2 regions of the Pseudoalteromonas aquimarina genome follow, and region 2 is predicted to be linked to the other one. Evidence: riboswitches for the same ligand, from Rfam matches in the RefSeq annotation. Region 2 holds a riboswitch; the other holds the start of a gene.
What was found. Region 2 has a riboswitch for lysine ahead of lysC (lysine-sensitive aspartokinase 3). Riboswitches for the same ligand answer to the same signal wherever they lie in the genome.

Region 1 (6,211 bases), on a different contig from region 2:
ATAGCAGCTGTTGCTGCAACCAAACGTTTTTTAAATTCGGCTTTAATGGTATCCACGCTGGCATCACTAAATTCAGCCACAAAGTTTTCTACCAAATGTGCATGGTTTTGATACATGCGATTCCAGTTGGTACCGGTAATTGGATCAAAACGGCCTAATGTAAATTCACCTGATTTCTGGTTGCAACCAATTGGGTTGGCATACGGTACTAAGGTAATACTTGATGCTAAGGTTTGTTGCTTTAATTTTTCAAGCAGTTGGTAAATAACAGCATTACCTTGCACTTCAGCGCCATGCATATTTGCTTGAATGTAAACACTTGGCCCAGTGCCATTGCCTGTAAGGCGATAAACCGGAATAGTCAGTGGTAAGCCGTTAGCAATTTCACCAACTTGAATGTTTTCTTGGGTAATTTGGTTCATGGTTATCTCAAGTAATAATCAGCGCTTTCAGCACGTCTAACACAGCTTACTTGCCCTTGTTTAACAGTGTATTCTGCAGGTAATTCATGGCATAAAAAGTACGGCATACTTTCAGTAAAACCATATGCTCCGCACTGTGAGAAAATCAGCCAGTCAGTTTCATTGATATCTGCTGCAAGCGAAAACTCACCTAAACTATCTAGCGCAGTACACAGTGGTCCGTGCACTAAAAACGACTTAGTTTCAGCATTTGAGTGGCGAAGTAATTCTGCTGGGAAGGCTTGATTAGTGACTGCAGGGCGTAAAATGTGATTAATACCGCCTGCAACAATCAGTTGATTAGCGCCATAGTTTTGTTTTTGCTCAACGACAGGGTTGGCATAAAAACCAATTTCACCTACAGCATAACGGCCGAGTTCCATCCAAAGTTCATCACAACCAACTGCCTGCTTGATGTTATCAAGAGCATCTAATAATTGCGGCCACACTAAACGCTCTGCTTGTTCGGTATAAGGGATGCCTAAGCCTCCGCCTAAATCCAAAATACGTAATTTAAAACCAAGCTGAGCACTTAACGTTTGAAGTGGTGCAATCATGGCGCGCCATAGCTCGGCAAGTTTGTCACTGCTTAACATATTGCCCCACTGGAAAATATGTAAACCGGCAAAATCGAGCGCAGGGAAGTCTGAAATATTAAGTGAAGCCCAATCATCACAGCCAAGCCCAAACGGTGTTAAGCTGTCGCCACCAAGTGGATTTTTTTCACTGTCTGGCCAACGCAATTGAACACGCAATAATATGCGAAGCCTAATATCATGTTCGCTTGCTGCTTGGTTTAACCAAACCACTTGATTATGACTTTCGGCAACAAAGGTGCGAACACCTTTGTTTAGAAAGTGTTGGATCTGCTTTTTAGATTTGGCAGGTCCAGTGTTGAGCACACGTTTAGCATCAATACCCTGAGCGAGCACTTGATTAAGTTCGCCACTACTGGCGACATCAAAGTCAAAGCCGCATTTATCTAACGTTTGAATAATCTCAGATAGCGGGTTGGCTTTAACGGCATACCATAGTTTCACCACATTTTGTGATGTTAAGGTGGTTAAATGCGCTGCCAGTTTATCAAGATCATAAACATAGAACGGAGTATCGTTTTGCTGGCATAGTTCAGCCAGCACTTGACGCTGTTGTGTGCTCAAGAAGCTCATTAACGTAAAGCCTCTTCCAATTCTAATGATGCATCGCTTTGTTCATCACGATATTTAACAATAAGCGCACAAGACATGCTTAACCCTTGCTCACGACCCCACTGGTTAGATGCTGGACGAGAACCCGGAATAACAATCGCGTTTTCAGGAATAGGCTCGCCTTTCTCTAATACGCGCTCATTAACACAGTCATAAACAGGGATCGTTGCAGACAGGCGAACACCTGGAGCAAGTACTGCACCTTTTTTAACTACAACGCCTTCAACAATTACACAGCCTGCACCAATAAATGCATCGTCTTCAATAACAACTGGGCTTGCGCCAACAGGTTCTAATACGCCGCCAATTTGTACCGCTGCACTTAAATGTACGTTTTTACCAATTTGTGCACATGAGCCAACTAAAGCATGGCTATCTACCATCGTACCTGTGTCGATGTAAGCACCAATATTAACGTACGCTGGTGGCATGATTACTGTGCCGCTTGCAACATACGCACCTGGGCGAACACTCGTACCACCTGGCACCATACGTACACCTTCTTCAGCAGAAAAACCACGTACTGCAAGGTTATCTTTATCTACAAATCCACCTGGGAATTCGGTGTTAGTACCATTTTTAAAAACGTCTAAAATGCCTTTTTTAACTTCTACATTTGCGTGCCAGTTACCATTTTCATCTTGGTTTGCTGCACGTACAGAGCCATTTTCTAGGTTTTTTAATAGTTCTTGCCAGTTCATAGTACTTCTCTCTTAATTCCAGGATAATATTTTTTGATTCGCAGCGAGAATTGCCGCAGGTGATTCCAGCTCATGATGAGTAAGCGGTGGACGTAAATTAGGGGTATTGAGTTTGCCTTGTTGATGCATTAGCACTTTTACAGGCACAGGATTAGCCACTTCAAATAAGCTATTTACAGCCTCACTCCATGTAGTAAATAAGTTTGGCGTACCAGAAAGCGATCTGCGAACAAACTCTGCGGTTTGTTTAGGCCATGCGTTTGCCGCAACTGAGACTAATCCTTTGGCGCCTGCTTGGGCAAAGTAAGGCATTAAGGCATCATCGCCACTGTAAATAGCCACATTCGGATTGCTGGTTCTAAAGACTTCGAACTTGCTAATATCACCACTGGCTTCTTTTAATGCCCAAAGATTTTTGTGGTGCCCTAATGCAGATAAAAGCTCTGGTGCAAGTGCCACAGCACTTCGTCCTGGCACGTTATAAAGCATGCAAGGTAGTTCAGTTGCACTAAGTAATGCATCAAACCATTGTATTTGACCTTTTAATCCCGGCTTTGCGTATAGCGGTGAGCCCAATAAAAGCGCATCAATAGGTTGTTGATTACAAAAATCTAACCATGAAAGTTGCTCAGGTAAGTTGATACCTCCAACCGCAACCATCAAAGGGACGTTTGGCGATAAATCGCAAACAAAGCTGACAACAGCTTGTTGCTCTGAAGTGGTTAATGCTAAGCCTTCACCAGTGCTGCCGAGTAATAAAATGCCATTGTTAGCATCTTGCTGCTCGTTAACAAGTTGAGCTAAGTTATCAAAATCAATCTCACCATTTTCATTAAACGGTGTGACTAATGCAGTCCACAGTGGGTACTGCGCTAAATTAAATTGTGATTTCATCTCTAGCGAACTTAATGTGTGTTCGGAGATAGGCTAAGGGAAGGCTCAGTCCACTTCGAACAACTAAAAATTCGAAGAGCAATGGACTTAAAAAATAGATAAGGCAAATGGCCTTATTTTTCTAAGACCAGAAGCTCTCCACCAAACTTATTTACTTGTAATCAAGTAATTGGTGACAGTCGCTGGGATTCAGCCCAGTCGCCCGAGAATAAGTATTAGCAAAAACATTATTCTCTCGGCGTTAATTCCCCTCATTCAGTGTCTTTGGAGTTTGCTCTCCTCAACTGAACTACCTGAATAACGCACCTCTTCCAGCCCTTGAGCAAGTTGCTTAATGACAAGCAACTTGCTTTAAATAGGGTGATTGAGCGGCAATTGAAACATTTTGGACGTCTAAATGTCAATAAAATTTATTTTTGCTCGCTGCAATCTACTTATGTTTAATGGTATAACTACCGCTAATTGTCTCTAATTAAAATAAAAAACGTTTGTTGTGAGAAAGTTAGGATTATTGTTTTTTGTCTTGTTTTGCGTGCCATCGTATGCGACGGTAAAGAAAGCTTATGAAGAGTCGTTTGCATCGTCTGTGGTGCTCAGTGATTCAGACGTGGTGCGATTTGGTTTTGGTAACTTTGATCCTGTTAATATTTTAGAGCAGCTGGGTGATGATAATAATGATCAAAGCTTGGATTTACGTAAGCAGTTACAGGTTTTTGCCCTTCCGTATACATATCAATTAGATGAGAAGTCTCGTATCAATACCCATTTTTCTTATATCTCACAATCACAAGAAGTGCTATTTGATAATTTAATTATCCCTGATGATAGCCATGATCAAATTTTTACTGCATACGGTGATTACGAAAGCGAACTTTATCGCTATGAAAATTGGTTATTAGAGTGGAATGCCGGTGCTCACATAATGCATTATGACAATATTCATGATTATAAAAGCCCTGAAAGCCGCGCTATAAAATCGGAAGTGGAAGGAATTTATTTTAATACCACAGCTAATTCTTTGTTAGCGGATTTTGGTTTAACGCTGAGCAGAAAAAAAGAAAGTCGCTGGGGACATTGGCTCGTTAAATCAAGTTATAACCACTTCTTTGGTAAAGGATTTGGCGGTGATGAGCCAACACGAGAAGCTACGCCGTCAGGTTGGTATTTTGCAAATAGTGTGCGTGCTACCGTCAAGTTAGATCAAAAACTAAAACACACCGAATCGATATATTTGAAATTCCAACGCGTTGATTTAGGCGGTGATGCGCGCAGTGCTTTTAGCACAGGTCATTACTATGAATATGGGGGTGGTCTGCTTATCGACACACGGCCTTGGACATCATGGTTTGACAATATTGGCATTGGCTTGCATTACAACGAAGGCAGTGTACTTAGCGGTGGCAGCATTGTAATTTACTTCAATGAAGAGTAACGTATTGAGAATTATTTACCTAAAAGGATTTAAGTATGATTGCCTTTTCACTTCTTGTGTTTTCAGCTAGCGCGCTAAGTGCAGCTGAGAATAATCCTGTAATCAATAAAACTGAGCAGCTACATTTAAATACCATCGTTAATGCTGAGGCGATTAAACGTGTGCCACCAAAATACCCAATTAGTGCTGCTAAAGAGGGTAAAGAAGGGTGGGTACAATTGAGTTTTGTAGTTGAGCCTGATGGCACAACATCTAATGTGATTGTGGAAAATTCATCTAACCCAGTATTTGAGTCATACGCACTTAAATCCATTAAAAAGTGGCAATATTCACCTGCGACAATGGATGGTAAAGCGATTCAGCAGTGTCGCAATCAAGTGCAAATGGACTTCAAATTAAGCGACACCCCTAAAGGTGCGTCAAAGTGGTTCTTTAAACAATACCGTTTAGCAAATCGTTATCTTGAAGAAAATAAACTAGAAGATGCAAAAGAAATTGCTAAAAAAATTGAAGAAAAAGGGCGCTGGAATGCCTATGAAGATATGTATTATGCAATTCTTAACTCATTGATTGCAGAACAATCAAAAGATAACGAAGCCGAACTTAACGCGATTAAGAATGTATTGGGCTATCGCGAGTTGCAAAAAGAAGAGCAATACAGTGCCTTTGCTACGCGCGCGTTTAGTTTAGCTGTTGAGCGTCAGCTTTATGGTGATGCAAAGTCGATATTTGAAAACTTGCAAACGCATTATTCTGAAAACCCGAATGTAGCGAAATTAACACCTTACTACGAACAAATAACCGCTTATTTAGCTAGTGATAAGCCATTAGTGATTGATGCCAAAATAGGTGAGCGCGATTTTTGGAGTTATCAGTTAGAGCGCAGTGGTTTCGTGATTGATAATGTGAGTGGTAACTTAACGAATCTTGAAGTGCGTTGCGATAATTATCATTCCCAATTTTTGGTTGAGTCAGGGAATAAGTGGCAAATTCCAGAGTCTTGGGGCAGATGTTCGGTTTATGTTTTTGGCGATGCAAACGCCAAATTTAGATTGGCAGATGTGCACCATGGTGAACAAAAAATCTAAATAAAAAAGGCGCTCTAAGCGCCTTTTTTAATCTTCAGTTCTGGGTGATTATTTACGAACCTTGATATCACCTACACCCACTTCCGCTTCGATGCTGTGTTCACCGTTACCTCTGTAACGTGTTTCTGAACTAACAATGTTGCGTGAGCTTTCTAAATCGCCACTAAAGCCTTTAATGCTAGTATCACCAACACCAGTTGATAATTCGATGCGCTTAAAGTCATCAAGTACGGTATCGATACGAATTGAGCCTACACCTACTTCAGCTTCTACTGAGTTTTCAAGTTTCTGAATTTCAATGCTGCCAACACCCACCTCAATATCAATGGCTGCTGATTTTGGCACTTTAATTACCCACTCTTGGTTTAGGTTATCTTCATCAATTTCTAATGAAATGCGATTATCACGAACACGTTTGCTTAGCTCA
Region 2 (6,211 bases):
CATTTTGCGTAACCTGCGGTATTTAAGAGGGCAAGCTTGGTTAAACCATATAATTCAGTCATTACACTTGCTCCTCATCCATGTGACTTTGAAAATTGCTAATATCGTTTAGGGCATCTAAATAGCGGTGCGCTGAGGCAAGAATACGAAAACCCAGTTCGGTTTCGCGGGCAACACCAAGCCTTACCATACGTAAAAACACATCGCGGCGCATATCGCTACCCGAAAAGATCTCTAGCTGATCAAATAAGTGCTTGTTGTTTTGCACTAAGGTCATCATCAGTTCAAGGTCGATATCGCTATCGAATAGGGCAACTAGTGGATCTTTACCGAGGTTGGCATAGTGCTCAATCAACACGTAAATGGTAAGGGCAAATGAGCGCGAGATTTTCCCCATATTTGGGGTGCCCTCATCCACTTGCAGGTAATAAAACCCGCGGGCATCGTGAACAAGGGTTTGGCCAAGAGCAGCAAAAAGCGCTTCATAAGCATCAAATTCTTGATCAAGTTGTTGAAATAGTTGGCTGTCTTGCTCGCAAATATGGTAGCCAGACACCAGTTTTTTATTGATTGCTTTAAGCTCTGAAAGCAATGATAAATCGATTTGAGACATAAAAGTTAATCCGATGAAACTGAACTTGCGAGATACGGCTTGAGCGTAAGCTGTTTATTACCACTTTGAATGGTTACTTGCTCGCCGTGTGAAATAGCGAGCGTGTTATCGCTAGCTAGTTTTTGGTAAAGGTATAATAACTCGTCAGTTTCTAGTTCATCATAGGTGGTCGTTAAGAAATCCATAATAGACGCTTTTTTGCTGCGTTTAGCTTGCGTAAAGCGTTGTTTTACTTGATTGTAATCTGGAATGTTCGGTGCCGTGTATTGATTCACCGCACTCATATCCGGTAATTCGTACTCGTCGTGCTCAAACTCCGCAAGCTCGGCCATATACGCAGTGATTTGGTTGTTAGAACCAAGCGACAATCGCTGCGCCTCTGAGCTAAAGTACGGCATAAATTCGCCAAGGATTTTATCCACCCCTTGTTTACGAATAAGCGCAAGTACCTCTGAGGTTTGCTTGGTTAGCTGGGTATTGCGGCGCAGCTCTTCTCGCAGTGGCAATAATACATCGGCACTTTTGGTGAGAGATTGCTGACCAATTAAATACATATCTAAAATACGGCTGCGCAATTGCTCTAGCTGGCGCTTTTCGTGTTTAAATTTGCCAAGGGTCGTGAAGTGAATTATCAAGTCACTCAGTGAGGCTTCAATTTGCTCAAAACACAGCTTAAATTCGCCGCCAATATCCACCATATTGAGCATTGGTTCAATGTATTCATCAAATGCTTCAATGACCGCTTTATAGCGTTTTGCCAACGTTAAATTAGAGTCGTTAGATTTAGCTTGTTCAACCAGGTTAAAAATAGCGTTTTGATTATGTTGAAATAATTTAACAATTTTACGCACGCGCTCATCCATAATGCGTGCATTTCGCTTGATTTCCATTTCGTCATCATTAAAACCGGCATGTGACAAACGTTGGTTTAAGCGTGCTAAATCTTCTACCAAAACATGAATTTCGCCAACTAAGCCAAGGCTTTCTTCTTGCAATAAAAATTGCGAGAAATCAGCAATTGCTCGGTTGATTTCAAGTTGTGATGATTTTGCTAGTGGAATGATAATTTCTAGCTGGATCAACTTGTTAATTTGTTTAAACACGGCCTCAGATGAGAGCTTTGAGTCTAATTTTTTTAATAAGCTCTGAGCATCTTGGAAACTAAAATCACCAAAATCAAAGCGTTTTATTAATGCTTCAATCAGTGACCAGTTCTCTACCAAGGTCGTTAGAATTCTTTTAGGTGGGATCATATTTATCCACGTTAACTTGATATTTATCCAAAAAGTAAATTTTTTATAAAAAAAGTGTGTTATTAGACTAAAACCGTAGTGGTTTTAGGTAATCTACAATGCTACACTTCGCGCCGCTCTGCTGACTAACGTTTTCAGTAGTGTTCGTTCAAATTTTTAACTCAACTCTACAGGTTAAAATAACAAGATGGTGTCAGGTGTTATTCTCGCGCTGATAGCAATCGCTTTCGTGCTGATTGTTATAGAGGATATTATCCATGTAAACAAAGCCAAAACAACGCTATTTTTTGGAACTTTGTGCTGGATTATTCTCTTTATTTCCCCTTTACATGGGCAAAGCCCAGAATCTGTTCAAAAAGAACTCGATCACAATATTTTAGAAATTGCGACCTTGTGGTTGTTTTTGATGGCGGCGATGACCTTTGTTGCTTATTTAAACTCGAAGGGGTTTATTCAAAGCTTGGTGCATAGGGTATTGCCTAATGAAATGAGTGAACGCAATTTAATGTATTTAATAGGTGCGTTTGCGTTTTTCTTCTCGTCGATTTCTGACAACATCACTGCAACGCTGATATCGCTTGCGGTTGTGATGTCGCTTAAGCTTGATGCCAAAAAATTAATTAAATATGCCACGCTCATTGTATTTGCGGTGAACTCAGGTGGTGTATCGCTTATCACGGGTGATGTAACTACTTTAATGATCTTCCTCGCTGATAAAGTAACCATTGCTAACTTGTTGTTATTAGTTGCACCAGCTGCTTTTTCTGTATTTATTTTGGCAGCGATGCTGAGCATGGGCATGAAAGGCACCATTACCTTTGAAAAAGTAGAGCTACGCCGCATTGAAAAAACCGACATTACCATTGCGTGTATTTTTGTTTCGACCATCGTAGCAACGCTAATGTTTAGTGTGTGGTATCACATTCCACCTTTATTAACCTTTTTGTTTGGCTTATCGCTGATGTTTTTGGTGGCGCAATTCTTAATGCGCAAAAAAGATGTGAACAAAAAGATCATCGACTATGTACGTGAAATTGAGTACGACACCTTATTATTCTTCGTTGGGGTATTACTGCTTGTTGGTGCAATGAAAGAAATTGGTATTTTAAACCAGTTTACACACCTGTATGAAGTGTTAGCGCCAGAGTACGCAAACTTTATTATGGGTATTTTGTCAGCCGCGGTTGATAACGTTCCGCTTACTGCAGCACTACTAAAAGCAGATATCGTAATGGATACGCGCCAGTGGTTAACCTTCACCTATGCAACAGGTGTGGGTGGTTCAATGCTGATTATCGGTTCAGCTGCAGGTATTATTGCGATGAGCAAAATTAAGGAACTGACCTTTGTAAGTTACCTGCGCATGTTTATGTATTTGATGATTGCCTACACCATTGGTTATTCATCATCGTATTTAGTTGGTTGTTTATTTCTTAATTAGTGATTGACAGCTAGACGGCTAAACGGTAAATTTCAAAAGCCTTCTTTTTAGAAGGCTTTTGTTTGTGTGCTTATTAAGTATTCAAACACAGAAGAGGTGCATTAACCAGGTAGTAGATTCGAGGGCACATTCCCGACGACGGTCTATCAGGGGGTTAACTGCCGAGGAGTGATCTGGATTTGTGGCCAGTTTGCTTCGGTTCTAGAAGTTGAATCTTCGGGACTGTCACCTGTAACAGGTGGAGAGCTTCTGGCAGAGACTATCCTGATGTAATCAATATCGTTCCTTGCCAAGTTCTCCTTATTAAGATTTAAAGGAGAGACTGTGTCTAATTCAAATATCAATGTAGCAAAATTTGGTGGTACCAGCGTCGCTGACTATGACGCAATGGTGCGCTGTGCTGAAATTGTTTTATCAAACCCAAATACCCGTTTAGTGGCGGTAAGTGCAAGCTCAGGTGTTACTAATCACTTAGTAAGCCTTGCCAATGACAGTTTAACGGTTGAAGAGCGCCAAGCACATATCGATGCGGTTGTTGCAATTCAGCACAATATTACCGATAAACTAACATTAGATGCAGATATCACTGATGGCTTTTTAGCAACACTTGAAGCATTCAAAACCCTTGCACTTGAAAATGAATTTGACGACAAAGCAACCGATGAGCTTTTGAGTTTTGGTGAGCGTTTATCATCGTATTTATTTACGCAAGTATTGCGCAGCTTAGGCGCACAGTCTCAGCGTTTTGATGTACGTGAAGTGCTTGCGACAAATTCACATTTCGCCAAAGCAGAACCGAACGTTGCACGCACACGTACTTTAGCAACTGAAAAACTTTTACCATTACTTGAGAATAACATTGTTGTAACTCAAGGTTTTATTGGTGCAAATAGCCAAGGTGAAACAACAACCTTAGGCCGTGGTGGCTCTGATTATAGTGCTGCGTTACTAGCAGAGGCAGTAGACGCAAAAGCCGTTTACATTTGGACAGACGTTGTTGGCATTTTTAGTACAGATCCACGTTTATGTGCAAAAGCAGCACCGATTGCAAAGCTGAGCTTTGATGAAGCGGCCGAAATGGCAACCTTTGGTGCCAAAGTATTACACCCTGCAACTATTTTACCAGCAAGCCGCAGTGGCATTAGTGTGTTTGTTGGTTCTAGCAAAGCGCCAGAGCAAGGCGGTACATGGATTGAGAAAGAAAAGTCTGAGCAAGCCGGTATTCGCGCAGTAACCCAGCGTAAAAATCAGATTTTATTGACCCTTAAAAGCCCAGAAATGCTTCTTGCGAGCGGCTTTTTAGCACGCGTTTTCACTATTTTAGCGAAATACAATATTTCGGTAGATTTAGTGACTACCTCTGAAATCAGTGTTGCGTTAACGCTTGATAATGCGCCAAATGCATTACGCCCAGAGCTTGATCAAGCTTGCCTTGATGAGCTAAGCGAATTTTGCCATGTAACGGTTGAGAATAATTTAACCTTGGTGGCATTAATTGGCTCTGAAATTCAGTTACGCCATGGTGAAATTAACCTAATGGGTGTACTTAGTGAATTTAACATTCGCTTAATTTGCCATGGTGCTAGTAAACACAATCTGTGCTTTTTAGTAGAGCAAAGTGAATCAGATAACGTTGTGCAAGCGATTCACAGCCGTTTGCTCGAAGCCTGTTAAATTGGGTTTAAGCAAAACTTCAATAAGCGCTGGTGGCTGAAAGACAGTTGCTGGCGCAGCTAAAGAAAAGTCAAACTGCTTGGTTTGACAGCTATAAGCGAGCAAATTGTTATTGGCATAGCCTTCGTACACATTGGGTGCTAATAATTTAGCAATGGGAACCGCAATGGCTTTGGCCAGCGCTTCTTTTAATGTCCAGATACGAAAAAAAGTATCGGACATAGGGTTTGCTCTCTCAATTTCATTAATTTCATCAATATGATAAAAGTGCTTGGCTAATTTTAGAAAAGGGCGCTTTTCTGAAATAAATTCTAGGTCGATACCCATACGCTCAGGTGTGCTTGCCAAATAAACCGCAACCCAACCTTTAGAATGACTGATCACCAGTGACAGTGGCAAAGTGCTGTTTTGATACTTAATTACCAAACGGGCACTTGGTTCGTCAAAAAACGTTGTAAGTTCTTTGAGTTCAATCGCGAAGTATTGCTGTGCTAAGCATTTAATTAAATAACGAGATGCTAAATATTCCCGTTTTGCGCTGTCTGATTTGCGCCTTTGCATAATCGCGATTTCACTTGGTGACAAAATAGATTCGATGTTTATTTGGTCAAAATTAAGGTATTGGCTATTGGCTATAACTAAATTGATTGGTGACTTGGGGTTTAGCACGCTAAAATGCGCGCGCTCAGGCGAGTTGCCTGTTATTGGTGGTTTTTTGTTGTTAATCGTTTCCATACCCGATAGATTAGTCTTTTAGCCAAGCGTAGCCATTATATTTGCTGCAGTATATCTTGCTTGGTTTTATAAGTCGTGGTGTAGATAATAAAAATAAGAGTTCAATATGGCACAAATTAGAGATGGCTTTCAAAGTCGTTTAGGTTTTGTCTTAGCGGCAGCAGGTGCAGCCGTAGGTTTAGGCAATATATGGGGATTCCCGACGCAGGCTGCAAATCACGGTGGCGGCGCATTCTTACTGGTTTACTTTATTGTAATCTTTTTACTCGCATTACCTGCGCTTTTTACTGAGCTTTATATTGGCCACAGTGCACAAGCGAACCCAGTAAAAGCATTAGCTGAGGCGTGCCAATCAACAAGTAGAAAAATGGGTGCAGCTGCAGGTTATATTGGCCTTGGTGGTGCAATTGTGATGCTCAGTTTTTACAGCATTGTTGCTGGCTGGATGCTGGCGTTTGCCTTAGAGCCAATAGCAACTATTTTAGGGCTCACTGA

Region 1: linked by a shared signal. The riboswitch ahead of dapA (4-hydroxy-tetrahydrodipicolinate synthase) and the one ahead of lysC (lysine-sensitive aspartokinase 3) in region 2 are both predicted to bind lysine.

Annotation. Positions count from the first base shown of each region.
Region 1 covers NZ_JBMMUG010000005.1:37,974-44,184, reverse strand. Annotated here, with positions in the region: gene AAEU29_RS13415 (succinylglutamate desuccinylase/aspartoacylase family protein) at 1-422, opposite strand, end outside; gene AAEU29_RS13410 (PLP-dependent decarboxylase) at 425-1,630, opposite strand; gene AAEU29_RS13405 (2,3,4,5-tetrahydropyridine-2,6-dicarboxylate N-succinyltransferase) at 1,630-2,370, opposite strand; gene dapA (4-hydroxy-tetrahydrodipicolinate synthase) at 2,383-3,264, opposite strand; lysine riboswitch at 3,388-3,583, opposite strand; gene AAEU29_RS13395 (Solitary outer membrane autotransporter beta-barrel domain) at 3,758-4,696, shown strand; gene AAEU29_RS13390 (energy transducer TonB) at 4,732-5,784, shown strand; gene AAEU29_RS13385 (DUF4097 family beta strand repeat-containing protein) at 5,833-6,211, opposite strand, start outside.
Region 2 covers NZ_JBMMUG010000001.1:387,395-393,605, forward strand. Annotated here, with positions in the region: gene AAEU29_RS01735 (Mks condensin complex protein MksF) at 1-62, opposite strand, end outside; gene AAEU29_RS01740 (condensin complex protein MksE) at 62-613, opposite strand; gene AAEU29_RS01745 (MksB family condensin complex protein) at 619-1,866, opposite strand; gene nhaD (sodium:proton antiporter NhaD) at 2,054-3,307, shown strand; lysine riboswitch at 3,391-3,564, shown strand; gene lysC (lysine-sensitive aspartokinase 3) at 3,695-4,981, shown strand; gene AAEU29_RS01760 (4'-phosphopantetheinyl transferase family protein) at 4,931-5,716, opposite strand; gene AAEU29_RS01765 (sodium-dependent transporter) at 5,823-6,211, shown strand, end outside.